DNA from 2 places in the Ruania suaedae genome. Region 2 is predicted to be linked to the other one. Evidence: predicted binding sites of a transcription regulator. Region 2 holds the regulator's gene; the other holds the start of a gene.
The links. The regulator HspR, encoded in region 2, represses chaperone genes until heat shock. The targets are predictions, from matches to a motif close to AAGTTGAGTCNNNNNGACTCAACTT.
Positions count from the first base shown of each region.

Region 1: a site for HspR is predicted at 6,566-6,590, ahead of LQF12_RS15710 (Hsp20/alpha crystallin family protein). Genes of this name have one in related genera too.

Region 1 is NZ_CP088018.1:3,397,550-3,406,246, forward strand. It holds gene LQF12_RS15675 (discoidin domain-containing protein) at 1-857, shown strand, start outside; gene LQF12_RS15680 (type II CAAX endopeptidase family protein) at 1,024-1,806, opposite strand; gene LQF12_RS15685 (Ppx/GppA family phosphatase) at 1,997-2,920, opposite strand; gene LQF12_RS15690 (hypothetical protein) at 3,012-3,995, opposite strand; gene LQF12_RS15695 (DUF2330 domain-containing protein) at 4,115-5,227, opposite strand; gene LQF12_RS15700 (metal-sensitive transcriptional regulator) at 5,421-5,747, shown strand; gene LQF12_RS15705 (heavy-metal-associated domain-containing protein) at 5,764-5,985, shown strand; gene LQF12_RS15710 (Hsp20/alpha crystallin family protein) at 6,052-6,465, opposite strand; gene LQF12_RS15715 (BNR-4 repeat-containing protein) at 6,764-8,080, shown strand; gene putP (sodium/proline symporter PutP) at 8,064-8,697, opposite strand, start outside.
Region 2 is NZ_CP088018.1:3,171,174-3,179,870, reverse strand. It holds gene dnaK (molecular chaperone DnaK) at 1-1,310, shown strand, start outside; gene LQF12_RS14725 (nucleotide exchange factor GrpE) at 1,307-1,996, shown strand; gene LQF12_RS14720 (DnaJ C-terminal domain-containing protein) at 2,061-3,086, shown strand; gene LQF12_RS14715 (heat shock protein transcriptional repressor HspR) at 3,092-3,496, shown strand; gene LQF12_RS14710 (DUF4282 domain-containing protein) at 3,586-4,293, shown strand; gene LQF12_RS14705 (glucoamylase family protein) at 4,510-6,156, shown strand; gene LQF12_RS14700 (pyridoxine/pyridoxamine 5'-phosphate oxidase) at 6,243-6,893, shown strand; gene LQF12_RS14695 (maleylpyruvate isomerase family mycothiol-dependent enzyme) at 6,890-7,672, shown strand; gene LQF12_RS14690 (prolyl oligopeptidase family serine peptidase) at 7,679-8,697, opposite strand, start outside.

The DNA.
Region 1 (8,697 bases), 230 kb from region 2:
TCGAGTTCGAGCCGGTGACAGCCACCGGGATCCGGCTCGTGATCGACACCCCGGGCTCCTACCTGAAGATCTCCGAGGTGATGATTCCGGCAGCCCAACCGCTCTCCGACGACGCCACCCTGCGTGAGCTCACGCTCGACGGCCTCGCGGTCGAGGGGTTCGACCCCGACGTCTCCTCCTACGAGGTGCTCGTGCAGGGATCGGCCTATCCGACCCTCGCCGCGACCGCGGCCGCATCGGCGTCGGTGACGATCACCCAGCCGGCGCAGGCCGACGGCGTGGGCTCGGTGGCCGTCGTCGCCGAGGACGGGACCGAGTCGATCTACACCGTGGAGGTGGCGCGCCAGGCGGTGGTCGAGGACGTCACGCTCGACGGGGCAGCTCGTGCCGGTGCCGAGACGGCAGCGCAGGTGACGGTGGACCCGGCCGACGCAGCCCTCGGCTACCAGTGGTACCTGGACGAGGAGCCCCTCGACGGTGCCACCGCGGCGACCTACACCCCGGCTCCGGACGAGGCCGGCGGTGCATTGAGCGTCGAGGTCTCCGCCACGGCCGCCGGTTTCGTCGATGCGCTCACCCTCCGGTCGGAGTCGGTGGTCATCGAGGCCGCGGAGACGGACGAGGATCCGGGCACCGACCCGGGCACGGACCCGAGCCCCACCGATCCCGGCGAGGACACCCAGAGCGGGGACGACCCGATCGAGGACGACGTCGCCGACGGCGCCACCGGCGACAGTGACAGCGAGGACGAGCTGGCAACGACGGGGGCAACCGTAGGCGCTATCGCCGTCCTGGCACTCGCGCTGTTGCTCGCCGGCGCACTGCTGATCGTGCGACGTCACCGCAGCATCGGCTGAGCTGCGACGGGACACCATCGACGGGTATACCGCCAACCAGCGCTCCCTACGCACTGGATGGCGGTATACCCGTCGTTGTGGTGTCAGAGGTGGTCGAGCCGACGCAGTAGCGGCCCCCGGTCCAGAGCAGTGGTTCAGGAGACGCCGGAGAGCACGTGGGTGACCTTCATGCGTGGGTTCGGTGAGGCGAGAGTTGGCGGAACGCACCCTTGAGGCCCACGACGAGAGCGAGCATGACGGCTGCCGCCGCCAGCGCGGCACTCGTCGTGGCGAGCGGCTCGTCCTGCTGAGCGAGACCGAGCACTGAGAAATTCACGCCGAGATGCACGATGACCGCGGGAATCATCCGTTGCCACAGACTGCCGATGAAGATCGACGTGATGGTGAGGCTCATGAGCGTTGCGGTGACCGCGAACACGAGGACTGGGAGAGGGCCGAGCGACCAGTATCCGAGATGAGTGGAGCCGAAGAGAAACCCCGCGACAGCCGACACGACCGAGGGACGGGCAAACCTCTCGCCGGCTCGCTGCACAAGACCCCGCCACCCGACTTCCTCGCACAGGACCCCGATCGTCTGCAGGCCCAGAAACACACCGACCGGCACCACAAGATCGCTCGGGGGCCATGTGGGCGTGCGTCCCGACACGAGCATCAAGCATCCGGCGAAAGCAAGCACAGCCAGCCCCGCGATCGAGGCGGCACCGAGAACGCGACGCGCGGTCGCGCGAGGCCACCAGCTGCCCAGCCACGCCGGACGAATGAGGACGATCGCGCATGCGAGCGCGGGCGCGAACATCACGAGCGACACGACGTCGTAGGGAACACCGAGCGCACTCTGTGCCCACGGAGCGATCGCCGCGGACGCTACCAGGAGCACCGACCACGTGGTGAGCAACAGGACCGGACGCTGACGGGGGCCCGCCGGTGGGGCGGTGGTCTCGACGGGCACGAGGTACAGGCTAGCGCGGCGGCAGTCGCAGTCCTTCCCATCCCGCTGCATGCCAGGGCCGGCGCCGTGGTGACGCGCTCCACGCCATCCCTTGATGGGCCCCGAGTGGACTCTCATCGGACGCACTGCCGGGCGGGGCCGGGTCTGTGCCACATCTGGCACGCTCCGCGTTCTGCTTGTCAGTGGCGATTCAGAGGTGATCGAGCCGACGCAGCAGCGCCCCCTCGCGCAGCGCCCAGGGGCAGATCTCGATCCGCTCGACCTCCAACGCACGCAGCGTCTCCACCGCCACCACCGCTCCGGCGACGATCTGGTAGGTCCGCTCCGGGGTGACGCCCGGCAGCTCCATCCGCTGCTCCGCGGGAATCTTCGCCAGCCGCGGTACCCAGTCCTCGAGCTGGCTGGTGCTCATCTGCCAGCGCTCATCCGGCCCGTAGCCGTTGACCGACATGCCGGCGAGCCGGGCCAGCGATCGGAAGGTCTTCGATGTGGCCACCACATGATCGGGCGCCGAACGGGCGCTCACCCGCGCCACCAGCGGCTTGAGCTGGCTGCGGATGGCCGAGCGCAGTGCCTTGAGCTCCTTCTTCTTCGGCGGGTCGCTCTCCAGGTACGCCCGGGTGAGGCGCCCGGCTCCGAGCGGGACCGACTCCGAGACGTCGGGAATCTCGTCGATCCCCGCCGCCACCTCGAGCGAGCCGCCGCCGATATCGAGCACGAGGAGCTGGCCGGCGCCCCAGCCATACCAGCGCCGGGCGGCGAGAAAGGTCAGCTCGGCCTCCTCGGCTCCGGAGAGCACCTGCAGGTCACCGTCGAGGCGGGAGCGGATCTCTGCCAGGATCTCCTCACCGTTGGTCGCCTCCCGGATCGCGGAGGTCACGATCACGAGCGTCTCGTCCACCGCGTGGGTGCGGGTGACCTCCATCAGCCCGTCCACGGCCTCGAGCAGTGCCGCCTTACCCTCGCCGACGATCTCCCCCTCGTCGGAGAGGTAGCGCATCAGCCGCATCGAGACCCGCTCGTCCACCTCCGGGATCGGCCGGGCGCCACGGACGACGTCGAAGACGAGCAGGTGGATGGTGTTCGAGCCGATGTCGAGGACGCCCAGTCGCATTCCGCCATCGTAGGAGGCCCGGCGCCCGCGGCGGCCCACATGCGGACGGGTCCCACCCCGATCGAGGTGGGACCCGTCCGCGCGCACGTGATCAGCCGAGGTCGGCTGCGCCGGCCTGCTCGGCCTCCGCCCGCGCCTCGCCCTGGCGCTCGGCGACCCGCTCCTGCAACGCCTGATCACGCGACTGCGCCGGCCCGGCCGACCGACCCGAGCGCTCCATCAGCGACACCGCCGCCTCCTCGGCGCTCTCCCCTACGACGCCCCCGCGAGCCATCACACCGTCGCCGATGACGGCGGCCGGGTCGTTCTCGGCCACCCGCAACCGGCCGTTGATGATCACGTCGTCGACGTAGACCCCGCCGGTGTTGCCCTCCGCGACGACGTTGCCACCCACGTAGGAGCCGCCTTCGCACGGGAAACCCGGACCATCGGCACCGATCTGCACCGTCCCGGCGTTGTCGCGCAGCACCGCCACGCCCTGCACGCTGGCCTGGCACAGCAGCGACCCCGCCGAGGCGGTCTGCACCCGCACATCACCATCGACAAAGCTGGCGTAGACGTCGGTGTAACGCGAATCGCGCGAGTTCACCGACCCGGTGATCTGCGACTGATCCACGAACACCTCACCACCCCGCGCCACCAGATCCGCGCCCAGGTCACTCTCGAGCACCAGCGCGAAGGTGTAGTCGGAGGAGTTCTCCCGCACCAGCACCCGCTCGCTGACCTCGCTGCGCTCGATCAACCCGCCGAAGGCATCCACCAGCCGCACCTCACCGGCCACCGAGGAGTCGGTCAGCTCCACATAGGCATCCGCCGCGCCCACCACCCGGCCCTCGAAGGTCGCCTCGGAAGCGATCAGATCCGCACCCTGGGCCACCCGCACATCACCGGCGACCGTGGTCCCCGACAGCAGACAGGTCTGGCCCGAGGGGACCACCAGATCACCCGGCACGGTCACCGCACCGCCTTCACCCACACACCGCGTGGTCAGCGCCGCACTGGCCGGCATCGCCGTCAGCATCGTCGTCGACGCCAGGGCAACCGCACCCAGCGCACCAGCAAGAATCCGCTTCATCGTCTCTCCTCGTGTGGAACGTCGTCGGTCCAAGGACTGGTCGCTCACCTCGGTCAGGTCGACCTAACCAAAGATGTGGTCCATCCCACAAGGGTCACGGAACTCTCACGCGATCCCGTTCATGCACCGGATGCGCCGCGCTCCGCTCGCCGCCCCCGCACCACAGCCAGAACCACCAGAGCGATGAACACCCCCGCTCCACCCAGCCCCACCAGCACCGGCCCGGCCGGCAGACCCAGGATCTCGCGCATCCGGACCACGTGTGCGACCTCGCGGTGGTCGCCTGCCTCCGGGGCCGGCGCGAAGGTGAAGTCCGAGACGATCTGCTCCCCGGGATCGGTGAAGCGCTGGTCGAACACAGTGAGGTAGGCGCCCTCGGTCGCCAGCCAGGAAAGGGTCTCGTCGCCCGCCTCCTGCTCGAGCGGCCCCGCATACCGGCGCTCTCCCGTGGCGTCGTCCCAGGTGGGGTCGGTGCGCTGCACCTGCTGGTCGGTCACCACATAGGTGCGCACGAACTGCTCCTGGGTGGCCGCGGCCGAGATGCGCATCGGGTAGAGCAGCGCCATCGAGTCGAACGTCAGGTGCAGCGGCTGGATCTCGCCGTCCAGCGCCTGCGAGTCCGGGTCGATACGCACCGCCACGTAGAACCACCCCTCGGACACGTAGGGAAGCAGGGCCTCGGCGACGGCGTCACCCATGACGTAGTCGTGCGCGTCCAGCCACTCGGAGAGCCCGTCCGCATCGCTGGCCGAGAGCACACTCACCTCGAGCGGACCCAGCGTCACGGAGCTCATGACGTCGACCGTCGACCCCGCCGCCGACGCCTCGTCAGCAGAGGCGCCACCGGCGCCGCTCTCCGGCCACCAGCGGTAGTCCACCTCCACCCGGGGGGCGATCATCTGCTCGAGGCGTGCGAAGACCGCCGGATCGGCGAGCTCGACCTCCGCGGGCGAGGGCGTGGGGATCAGCAGGGCCCCCTCCGGTGCCTGGGAGAGCATGTCCAGCTGGAGGACGATCTGCTCGGTCTCGCCGTCCCACGCGACGACCGCCTCCTCCCGGCCGACAGCGATGTCGTAACCCTCCTCGGCCACGGCCGCGCCGCAGCCGCAGGCCTCGGCGGGCTCGGGCACGAGCACCAGCCCGGACGTGAGGCCGAGCGCGAGGCCGGCCGTGGCGACGGTCCGACGAATGAGAGAGCTGCCGCGAGTGCGGGGGCCCCGGAGCGTCGTCATACGTTTTACGGTAGGGCAGCGATCGGCGCGAAACCGGGCTCGATGCCATATCGAGACCTTGCCCGAGGCGATCGTGACCATTCCGTTGTCCGCCCTGCACAGGACCTGCACAGCGAGCCCCGCGTCGTGACAGACGATACCCACCGGGGGTACCATGAGGCGTGACCAAGCGGCGATGCAGGGGAGCACTCCGATGACCGAGCAGACCATGGCGCCCGACGCCCCCGTCGAGGCGACCTCCCACGGGTACACCCCGGAGAAGGAGGCCTACCTCAAGCGACTGCGGCGGGTGGAGGGCCAGGTGCGAGGGATCGCCCGAATGGTCGAGAGCGATACCTACTGCATCGACGTGCTCACGCAGATCTCCGCCGTCACGAAGGCCTTGCAGGCCGTCGCCCTCGGGCTGCTCGACGATCACCTCGCGCACTGCGTGGTCGACGCGGCCCGGCGTTCTCCCGAGGAGGGCGCGGAGAAGGTCGAGGAAGCCAGCGCCGCCATCGCCCGGCTCGTCCGTTCCTGAAATCGAGAGGATCCCCATGACCACCACCACGATCGAGGTCACCGGCATGACGTGCGGCAACTGCGTCGCCCACGTCACCGAGGAACTCCAGGAGATCGACGGCGTCACCGACGTCAGCGTCGACCTCCGGGCCGGCACCCCCTCGCCGGTGACCCTCACCTCCAGCACCTCGCTCGAGGAGGCCGCCATCCGGGCCGCCGTCGACGAGGCCGGCTACGAGGTCACCGCCATCCGCTGACCTCCACCACACATGCAGGCGCCCGGTGCGATGGTCGCACCGGGCGCCCGTGGGTGAGGCCGGCCGTCAGGCCGACTCGACCTGCGGCGTCGTCGCGGCGTCGCTGGTCTGCACCTCGATCTTGCGCGGCTTGGCGCGCTCGGCCACGGGGATCCGCAACGTCAGCACACCGTGCGCGTAGTTCGCGCTGATCGCCTCGGCGTCCAGACCCTCGCCGAGGGTGAGCTGGCGCCGGTAGGAGCCCGAGGGGCGCTCCTGGGCGAGCCATTTGCCGCCGTCGGGCTGGGCGACGGTGCGCTCGGCCTGCACGGTGAGCACATTGCCGTCGACGTCGAGATCGATCGAGTCGGGCGCGACGCCCGGCAGATCGATGTCGACGACGAACTCGTCCCCGGCGCGGTACAGATCCATCGGCATCCACCGCGGGCCGCGGCCGGAGAGGCGGTCGAAGTCGCGGAAGGGATCGAACATCAGGTTCATCGCAGTCCTCCTGTGGTCGGTGGCCTGTGGGGCCAAGGGCACTCGGCGGGAGATCCGCCGTACACCCCGTCCAACGGCGACGGCGGCCCTCCTGTTCCCAGAGTTGAGTCGCCTTCGCTCAAGGTGAACATCGAGGCGAACACCAAGGCGTCCACGACCGGACCGACACGGCTCCGTCAGTCTGCGGCACCGTCGCCCCGCAGACTGACGCTCCCGTGTCGATCCGGGCAGCGCACCGGCGGCACCACCTCCGGTAACCGCTATCCAGGCGGCGTCCCGCCTGGCAGAATCACCCTCCATGGCTTCAGAGCAGATCCAGACGGTCCAGATCCAGACCTTCAACGACAACGGCGCCTGGTGCTGGTTCCAGGACGAGCGCTCCCTGATCGATCCCGTCGCACAGACGATGCTGATCGGCTCCGTCGCCGCATCCGAGGGGCCGGGCGGCCAGAACCGCTCCGGCAACATCGAGCTGGCCGTGGTGGACCTGAGCACCGGTGCCTCCGAGATCGTGGTGCTGCACGCCAACCTCGAGGCGGACGACCACAACGATCCGGCGCTGTGGATCCGCCCGGACGGCCGCTACCTGGCGATGTACACCAAGCACAAGACTGACAACTTCCAGCGCTGGCGCATCTCCACCCGCCCGCACGATGCCACCGAATGGGGCCCGGAGCGCACCTTCGACTGGACCGAGCTGACCGAGGGCCGCGGCGCCACCTACTCCAACCTGCACTACCTCGCCGAGGAGGGCCGCCTGTACGCCTTCGCCCGGGCGGTCAACGACGACCCCTCGATCCTCATCAGCGACGACCACGGCGAGACCTTCCGCTACGGCGGCAAGCTGCTGACCCGCCCGAAGATCGGCTACGTCAACGGCTACACGCGCTACGCCTCCAACGGCATCGACCGCATCGACCTCATCACCACCGACCACCACCCGCGCGACTACGACAACTCGATCTACCACGGCTACATCGCCGCCGGCGCCCTGCACGACTCGGCCGGCACGGTCATGGACGCCGAGGTCCTCTCCCCCGCGGCGCCCTCGCAGGTGGAGCTGACCACGCTGCTGGCCACCGGCACCACGCTGACCGACTCGCCGCTGACCCACGCCTGGACCACCGACATCCGGCAGGGCCGGGGCACCCAGGCGGGCCACCTGGCGGCCGTGCTCACCGCCCGCGCCCACGATCAGCCGGAGAACAGCAACTACGCCGACCACCGCTTCGTCTACGCCCGTCACGACGGCGCAGCCTGGCGGGTCCGCGAGCTCGCCCCCGCCGGGGCGAACCTGCTCCCACACGAGCAGGACTACACCGGCCTGGTCTCGATCGATCCCTACGACCTGGACTCGCTGTACCTGTCCGCCCCGGTCGACCCGCGTGACGGCGCCGCCCTGGCACACCACGAGATCTTCCACGGACGCACCACCGACGGCGGAGCCACCTGGTCCTGGACGCCCGTCACCGAGGACTCGGGCGCCGACAACCTGCGCCCGATCGTGGTCCCCGGCGATCCCACCACCCTCGCCGTCACCTGGTTCCGTGGCTCGATGACGGCGTCGCAGCACTACGACTGCGCGGTGGTCGGCTTCCTCACGACTCGACCTTGACGTCGCCGGCCAGCAGCTCGTCGGTCTCGGCGAACTCGCGGTCGATGTTGTCGTTGCGCAGGTAGGTCACCTTGCTCACCACCACCGCGACCAGCAGGCAGCCGAGGAATCCGGGCAGGAGCTCGTAGATACCGGTGCCCAGGAAGCCCCAGGTGAACACGATGACGGCGCCGGTGGCCATCCCGGCCAGCGCACCCCAGTGGGTGAGGTTGCGCCAGAACAGGCTCAACAGCACGATCGGACCGAACGCGGAGCCGAACCCGGCCCAGGCGAAGGAGACCAGGCCCAGGATCGTGTCGTTGGGGACCAGCGCCATCAACGCCGCCACGACCGCGACCAGGAGCACGCACGCACGGCCCAGCACCGTCAGGTGCCTCGGCGAGGGGGCATCCCGGCGGACCACCTTGTACAGATCCTCGACCAGCGCGGAGGAGCACACCACCAGCTGACTCGAGATGGTGCTCATGATCGCTGCGAGCACCGCCGCGAGGACGAAACCGGCCACGAGGGGGTGCAGCAGCAGCTGGGCCATCACCAGCACGACCGTCTCGGGATTGTCGAGGCTGTTCCCGGTCTGCTCGAAGTAGGCCACACCCACCAGGCCGCAGACCACGGCA
Region 2 (8,697 bases):
ACTTCTCCACGATCCAGGTGCGCGCCACCAACGGTGACAACCGCCTTGGTGGTGACGACTGGGACCAGCGCGTCGTCGACTGGCTGGTCAAGCAGGTCAAGAACAACAACGGGGTCGATCTTTCCAAGGACAAGATCGCCGTGCAGCGTCTGCGCGAGGCCGCCGAGCAGGCCAAGAAGGAGCTCTCCAGCGCGACCTCCACCAACATCTCGCTGCAGTACCTGTCCATGAGCGAGAACGGCCCGATCCACCTCGACGAGCGCCTTACCCGCGCGCAGTTCGAGCAGATGACCTCGGACCTGCTGGACCGCACCAAGACCCCGTTCCACAACGTCATCAAGGACGCCGGGATCTCCATCTCCGAGATCGACCACGTCGTGCTCGTGGGTGGCTCCACCCGGATGCCCGCCGTGACCGAGGTCGTTAAGGAGCTCACCGGCGGCAAGGACCCCAACAAGGGAGTCAACCCGGACGAGGTCGTCGCCGTCGGTGCCGCGCTGCAGGCCGGTGTGCTCCAGGGTGAGCGCACGGACGTGCTGCTCATCGACGTCACCCCGCTCTCCCTCGGTATCGAGACCAAGGGTGGCGTGATGACCAAGCTGATCGAGCGCAACACTGCCATCCCGACCAAGAAGTCCGAGGTGTTCTCCACCGCTGAGGACAACCAGCCGAGCGTGCTGATCCAGGTGTTCCAGGGTGAGCGTGAGTTCGCCCGCGACAACAAGCCGCTGGGTACCTTCGAGCTCACCGGGATCGCTCCGGCCCCGCGCGGGATGCCGCAGGTCGAGGTCACCTTCGACATCGACGCCAACGGCATCGTGCACGTCAACGCCAAGGACCGTGGCACCGGTCAGGAGCAGTCGATGACGATCACCGGCGGCTCCGCGCTCTCCGAGGAGGAGATCAACCGGATGGTCCAGGAGGCCGAGGCGCACGCCGCGGAGGACGCCAAGCGGCGCGAGGAGGCCGACACCCGCAACTCGGCCGAGCAGTTCGCCTACTCCACCGAGAAGCTGCTCAACGACAACTCCGAGAAGCTCCCCGAGGACGTCTCCTCGGTGGTCCGGGCCGATGTCGACGCCCTCAAGTCCGCCCTGGAGGGTGAGGACATCGAGGCGATCAAGGCCGCGCAGACCAAGCTCGGTGAGTCCAGCCAGAAGATCGGCGAGGCGCTCTACGCCCAGCAGTCCGCCGAGGGCGGCGCCTCCGAGAGTGCCGACGGCACCCCCGCCGGAGAGTCCGCTCAGGACACCACCGAGGACGAGGACATCGTCGACGCCGAGATCGTGGACGAGGATGAGAAGAAGTGACCGAGCCCGACCAGCGACCTGACCAGTCAGGCACGCCCAACCCGGAGGAGCAGCCGGTCGTGCGCGACAAGCGCCGGCTGGACCCGATCACGGGCGAGCTGCGCACCCCGGAGGAGGTGGCCGCAGCCGACGCTGCGGCCACCGCAGCCGTGCAGGACCCCGACGGCGCAGCCTCCGAGCCCCTGGGCGGGAACTCCGCCGCCGGCTCCGCCACCGAGACGGGCGCCGACGATCCGGTGGCAGCCGCACAGGCTCAGGCCGCCGATCTGCAGGATCAGCTCGCGCGCGCCAAGGCCGACCTGTACAACCTCGACCAGCGCTTCAACCAGTTCGTCAAGCGGTCCCGGGTGGAGGCGCAGGCGGAGAAGGGGCGTGGCGTCGAGTCGGTCGTGGAGGCGCTGATCCCGGTGCTCGACGACGTCGACGCGGCTCGCCAGCACGGCGGACTCGAGGGCCCGCTCGCGTCCGTGGTGGAGAAGCTCGAGGCGACGCTGACCACCCGGTTCGAGGTGGAGCGGTTCGGCGCGACCGGGGAGGACTTCGACCCGAACGTGCACGAGGCGCTCATGCACTCCACCAGCGAGGAGGCCGAGTCCGAGACGGTCAGCCAGGTGCTCCAGCCCGGATACCGGGTGGGTGAGCGTGTGGTGCGGCCGGCCCGGGTCGCGGTGACCGGCCCGCAGTGACCGCGCGCAGGTACCCAGGGCCGGCACCGGTGGATGGCACGAGGATCGAAGGAGGTGTGGCGACATGACGGGGCAGGACTGGCTGGAGAAGGACTTCTACGCGACGCTGGGTGTACCCAAGGACGCCGACGCCGCCGCGATCAAGAAGGCCTACCGCAAGCTGGCCCGCACCTGGCACCCCGACCAGAACCCGGGGGACGCCCAGGCGGAGCAGAAGTTCAAGGAGATCGGCGAGGCCTACGGGGTGCTCTCCGACCCTGAGCAGCGCAAGCAGTACGACGGACTGCGCGCCATGGCCGGAGGCGGGCCCCGGTTCGCCTCCGGCCCGGGCGGCGCCGGGGCGGCCGGGGCTGCCGGGTTCGAGGATCTCTTCGGCGGCATGTTCACCGGCGCCGGAGGCGGCTCCCGCGTGCGCTACAGCTCGCCCGGTGGCGGGATGCCCGGCGGCGGCTTCGAGGACATCCTCGGCGGCCTGTTCGGCGGGGGCATGCCCGGTACCGGGCCCACCGGGTCTGCCGGGTTCCAGCGCAGCGCCCCGGCCAAGGGCGGGGACATCACCACCTCGGCCTCGTTGCCCTTCCGTTCCGCCGTCGAGGGCGCGACCGTCTCCCTCACGCTCGAGCGCAGCCGGTCGATGACCGTCCGTATTCCCGCCGGTGTGCGGGACGGGCAGAAGATCCGGTTGGCCGGCAAGGGGCAGCCCTCGCCCAGCGGCGGGCCTGCCGGCGACCTGATCGTCACCGTCCACGTGGAGCCGCACCCAGTGTTCGCCATGAAAGGCAAGAACCTCACCATCACCGTGCCGATCACCTTCCCCGAGGCGGTCAACGGCGCCACGATCGCGGTGCCCACACTCTCCGGGGAACAGGTGCGGCTCAAGGTCCCGGCCGGCACGCAGTCGGGTTCCCGGTTGCGTGCCAAGGGTCGTGGGGTGCCGGGCAAGAACGGCGACGGCGACCTGATCGTCACGGTCGAGGTGGCCGTGCCCCGCAACCTCAGCAAGGACGCCGCCGAGGCGCTCGAGGCCTTCGCAGCTGCCTCCGACGGCACGGACCCCCGCGCGCACCTGGCTGCAGCCGCGAAGGGGTGAGCCTGATGGCCGGCTACGACGCACCGATCTTCCTGATCTCGATAGCCGCCGAGCGTGCCGGGATGCACCCCCAGACGCTGCGCCAGTACGACCGGCTCGGCCTGGTGGTACCCCGGCGCGCCCGTGGGCAGGGCCGGCGCTACTCCCAGCGCGACGTGGACGTGCTGCGCGAGGTGCAGCGGCTCTCCCAGGAGGAGGGCATCAACCTCGCGGGCATCAAGCGCATCCTCGAGCTCGCGGCCGAGAACGAACGCCTCGAGGTGGACAACGCGCGGCTGCGCGATCGAGCTGGCCTGAACCGCCGGGTGTTCACCGCCGACGCCGCCGGCGACGTCGTCGCCGTCCCGCTCGGCACCCGGTTGCGCCGGGTGCAGTCGAACGCAATGGTGCTCTGGCGTCCGCAGCGCTGAGGGTCGCCGGGGTTCGCCGCGCAGGAGTGTCCAACGTCAGTGGGCATGGCTAGGGTCGTGGGGTATCGCTCCCACTCCTGGAGGTCCCCATGTCCTACACCCCGCCCCCGCCGGGCCAGAACGAGCCGAACCCCGCCTACGGGCAGCAGCAGCCGCCTCCGGCCGGGACGCCGTCCTACGGGTCGTCCTCGCAGCAGCCGCCCTCGTACGGCTCCGCGTCCCAGCAACCGCCCGCGGCCACGCCGTCCTACGGGGGTGCCTCGCAGCAGCCGGCCTACTCCGACCCCGGGCAGCAGCAGGGTTACGGTGACGCCGGGCAGCAGCCGGGCTACGGGGACGCCGGGCAGCAGCCCGGCGGGCCGGGCTACGCACCACCCGGGCAGCCGATGCCCGGATACGGCGGTCAGCCCGCGGCCGGGTACGGCCCCGGTTACCCGCAGGCCGGTGGCAGCGGCGGGGGGAGCGGGAACGGCTTCTTCAGCGCGTTCTTCGACTTCTCGTTCTCGAAGTACGTGACGCTGACCTTCGCCAAGGTCATCTTCATCATCGCCATCGTCATCGCGATCCTCTGGTACCTCGGAGCGATCATCAGCGGCTTCGGCGCCGGTGCGCTGAGCAGCATGGCAGACCCCTACGGCCGCAACGACGGCGGCGGCGCCATCCTCGGCGTGCTCGCGATCCTGTTCGGTTGGATCCCGCCGGTGCTGTTCCTCATCGGCGTGCGGATCGGGCTCGAGTTCGTGGTCGCAACGATCAAGACGTCGCAGAACACCGGGGTCCTCGCCGAGCGCGACTGACCCCGCTGCGGTGCCCGGGCCGTGCTGCAGCGGTCCGGGCGCCGCTGGCTCCCCGCCCTTGCCGCACCCGATGTATGCGCATACAGTCGGGAGCGCGACGGCGCAGCACCCTTTCCGGTGCGATGCTCGCCGCCGGCCCGCCGCAACGTGGCGGACGGCAGGGTGAACTCGACGCGCCTCGTGCATGGACACGTTCGCGACGAAGGGATCGACGGCATGCGCGCACGACTGACAGCCGTGCTGGCCGGGGCGGCGCTCGCGCTGACCCCGCTGGCAGCAGCGGCAGCACCTCCCGGCCCAGGTGGGCAGTTCGACCCGGGTGCCCCAGGCTCAGTGGCCGACAGGGACAACGGTGCCGGGAACGACTGGCGCACCACCGGCGGCCAGCCTCCCTGGGCACAGCTGGATCGCTCCGACCGCGCCCAGGTGCGCCAGTGGGCGGCGGACACGTGGGCCTCGATGGATGCGATGACCGCTCCATCCACGGGGCTGCCGGCCGACAACATCGAGGGCGACCTCTCGCCGGCAAGCCGTTCCGGGTACACCTCCCCGACCAACATCGGCTCCTACCTGTGGAGCACGGTGGTCGCCCGCGATCTCGGACTGATCTCGCGTGCCGACGCGCGCGAGCGGATGTCCCTCACCCTCGAGACCCTCGCGTCGATGGAGAACCACGAGGCCAGCGGCCTCTATTTCAACTGGTACGACGAAGCGAGCGGCGACCTGCTGGACGAGTTCGACTCCGGCGAGCAGATCGACCACTTCGTCTCCACCGTCGACAACGGCTGGCTCGCCGCCGCCTTCATGATCGTCCGCCACGCCGAGCCGGCGCTGCGTGAGCAGGCGCAGACCCTCCTGGACGAGATGGACTTCAGCTACTTCTACAACCCCGACGCCCGCGGCGGTGACCTGCCCGGCTGGAACCGTGGGGGCTTCTGGACCGAGCAACCGCCCGCTGAGCAGTGCGCCGAGCCGGCGAACTACGGTGAGCCAGGTGGTGAGGACCTGTACTACACCTGCCACCACTACGACGTGCTGAACTCCGAGACGCGGATCGCGGTGTATGTCGGGATCGCGCAGGGGCAGATCCCTGCGGAGGGCTACTACTCGCTCTACCGCACCATGCCGGGCGGCTGCGACTGGTCCTGGCAGGAGCAGGAGCCTGTGGGCGAGACCGTGACCCACCAGGGCGTGGAGGTCTTCCAGGGCACCTATGGCTACGACGAGATGCGCTTCGTGCCCACCTGGGGCGGCGCGATGTTCGAGGAGCTGATGCCGGACATGATCGTCCCCGAGGCGCGCTGGGGAGCCGACTCGTGGGCGATGAACCACCCCGCCGCCGTCGAGACGCAGATCCGCCACGGTGAGGAGGCCTACGGGTACTGGGGCTTCTCCCCCTCCTCCGACCCGTTCGCCGGGTACCGCGAGTACGGCGTGGACCTGGCCGGCATCCAGTCCGACGGCTACACCTCCGACGTGGAGAAGACCGACGCCGACATCGGCTACGGCGACTGCCGTGAGGCCGCCAACCCGGACCCCGAGTACGGCACCGGCGTGATGACGCCCCACGCCGCCTTCCTCGGGATGTACTACGCGCCGCAGGCAGCCCTGGAGAACCTCGACGCGATGGCCACCGACCTCGGCGCCTACGGGCCGGGCGGCTTCTACGACGCGGTGGCCACCGACGGTACGGTGGCCGAACGGTACCTGTCCCTGGACCAGGGGATGGTGATGGGCGCCGTCGGGAATGTGCTCGGGCATGACGCCCTGCACCGGTACTTCGCCCGCGGCGAGGTGCGCCAGGTGCTGGCACCGTTGATCGCCGCTGAGGACTTCGGCGCCGTGGGGCCCGGCGGGGACTGACCCGGCTGGTTCGTCGTCGCCGGCTCTGCGCGCCGCACGGCTGCGCAGGGTTGGCGCCGGTGCTCCCCGGCGGTCATGATCGGGGGATGAGCCTGCGGACCTGGTTGAGTGAGTTGCCCGCCCTCGACCGCGACGCGCTCGTGGCATTCGATCCCGATGCCGCCCCCGAGAACCCGGCCGAGCTCTTCACCGACTGGCTGCAGCTCGCAGCCGATCGCGGGCTGCCCCTGCCGCACGCCCTGAATCTCGCGACGGCGACCCCGGGCGGAGAGGTCGGCGCCCGGACCGTCATCCTCAAGGACCTCACTGACGGCGACTGGGTGATCGCCACCGATGCGCGTAGCCCGAAGGCCGAGGCGGTGGCCGCGAACCCGCTCGCCGCCCTGACGGCGTTCTGGGCGCCGATCGGCCGGCAGGTGCGGATCGGCGGGCCGGTGCGCGATCTCGGCGACGAAGCCGCGGCGGCCGACTTCCTCGAGCGCCACCCGGGCGCGCGCGCCGCGACGATGACCGGTGTGCAGAGCGAGCCGCTCGAGAGCATGGAGACCTATGACCGCGCCTACGCGGAGGCGAGGGACGCCGTCGAGCGGGAGCCCGGCCGGGTGCCGCCCACCTGGCGGTGCTATGCGATCGCGGCCACGACTGTGGAGTTCTGGGCCGCCCGGCCCGGTGGCGGACAGATCCGCCTGCGCTACGCCCTCGAGGGGACCTGGCGCAGGGGACTGGTGTGGCCATGACGCCGACCGACCCGACCACCGATCATCTGCGCGCCGTCGAGGAGGCGGAGACCGGCTTGGACACGATGATCGAGGCCGTGGTGGGCCTCGAGGAGGAGGGCCTGCGCCAGCCGGTCCCGCTGCCGGGGTGGACCCGCAGCCACGTCCTTGCCCACGTCGAGGTGGTCGGCGAGGCGCTCGCCGTGCAGATCGAGCAGGCCGCCCGCGGGCAACAGGTGCCCTTCCTGGCGGGCGGCCGCGCCGAGCTCGATCGCGCCGTCGAGAGCCGATCCGGGTTCAGCCATGCCGAGCACCTGGCAGCACTGCGCACCCTGCGGGCGCGGCACCACGCCAGCCGCCCCGACGCCGACGACCTGATCTGGTACGAGCCCGTCACCTTCCGGCAGGGGACCGTGGTCGACGTGGCGCTGGCCTGGTGGCGCGAGACGCGCGTGCACCTGGTCGACCTGGACTGCGGTGCCCGCCCGGAGGATGCCTGGTCCCGTGAGCTGACCGAGCACCTGGTCGATTTCCTCTCGGTGCGCCTGCCCGAGAACGCCGAGATCGCGCTCGATGCCCCGGACGAGGAGTTCAGCTACACGGTGACCGGCTCGAACTTCGCGATCGGCCCGCTCGTGCGGGTGCCGAAGAAGCCGCTGCTCATCACCGGGTCCCTGGTGCAGCTGACGGCCTGGCTCGCCGGCCGGGAGGTGGCTGAGCCGCCGACGGCGCTGCAGGGGGACCGGGAGGTGCCACTGCCCGAGCTGGGGCCGTGGCCCTCGGCCCTGCGATCCTCCTGAGGCGCCTCAGCCCAGTCCCAGGCGCTCAGCCAGGAACCGGTAGGCGAGGGCGCTCATGTGCGCTGCCTGGGCATTGGTCGCCGCCCCGCCGTGCCCGCCCTCGATGTTCTCGTAGTAGGTGACGTCCTTGCCGGCCGCGAGCATCTGAGCCGCCATCTTGCGCGCGTGGCCGGGATGGACCCGGTCGTCGCGGGTGGAGGTGGTCAGCAGCACCGGCGGGTACTCGGCCTCGGGGTCGAACAGGTGGTACGGCGAGAAGGTGCGGATGAACTCCCACTGCTGCGGGTCGTCCGGGTCGCCGTACTCGGCCATCCAGGAGGCGCCGGCGAGCAGGTGGGAGTAGCGCTGCATGTCCAGCAGCGGCACCTGGATCACCACGGCGCCGAACAGCTGCGGATACTGCGTGAGCATGTTCCCGGTGAGCAACCCGCCGTTGGACCCGCCCTGCACGCCGAGGTGCTCCGGCGAGGTGACCCCCCGGGCGATGAGATCCTTCGCGACGGCGGCCATGTCCTCGTAGGCCTTGTGGCGCTTGTCCTTCAGGGCGGCCTGGTGCCAGGCGGGCCCGTACTCGCCGCCACCACGGATGTTGGCGAGCACGTACACCCCGCCGCGCTCCAGCCAGGCACTGCCCATCCCGCCGGAGTAGGTGGGGGTCAGGGAGATCTCGAAGCCGCCGTAGCCGTAGAGCAGGGTCGGGTTGGACCCGTCCAGGGTCAGGCCTTCGGGGCGCACGAGGAAGTACGGGACCTGCGTGCCGTCGTCGGAGGTGGCGAAGTGCTGCTCCATCGCCAGACCGGCCGGGTCGAAGAACTGCGGCATCGCTTTCAGCGGCTCGGGCTCGGCACCGATCTCGGCGATCGAGAGCGTCGTCGGGGTGAGGAAATCGGTGGCGGAGAGCCAGACGGCGTCCGACTCGCGCGGGTCGACCGGGGAGACGTCCACGGTGCCCACCTGCGGGGCGCCCACGAACTCCGACTCCCGGAAGCGTCCGCCGTCGGGGGTGAGGACGACGAGGCGGTTCT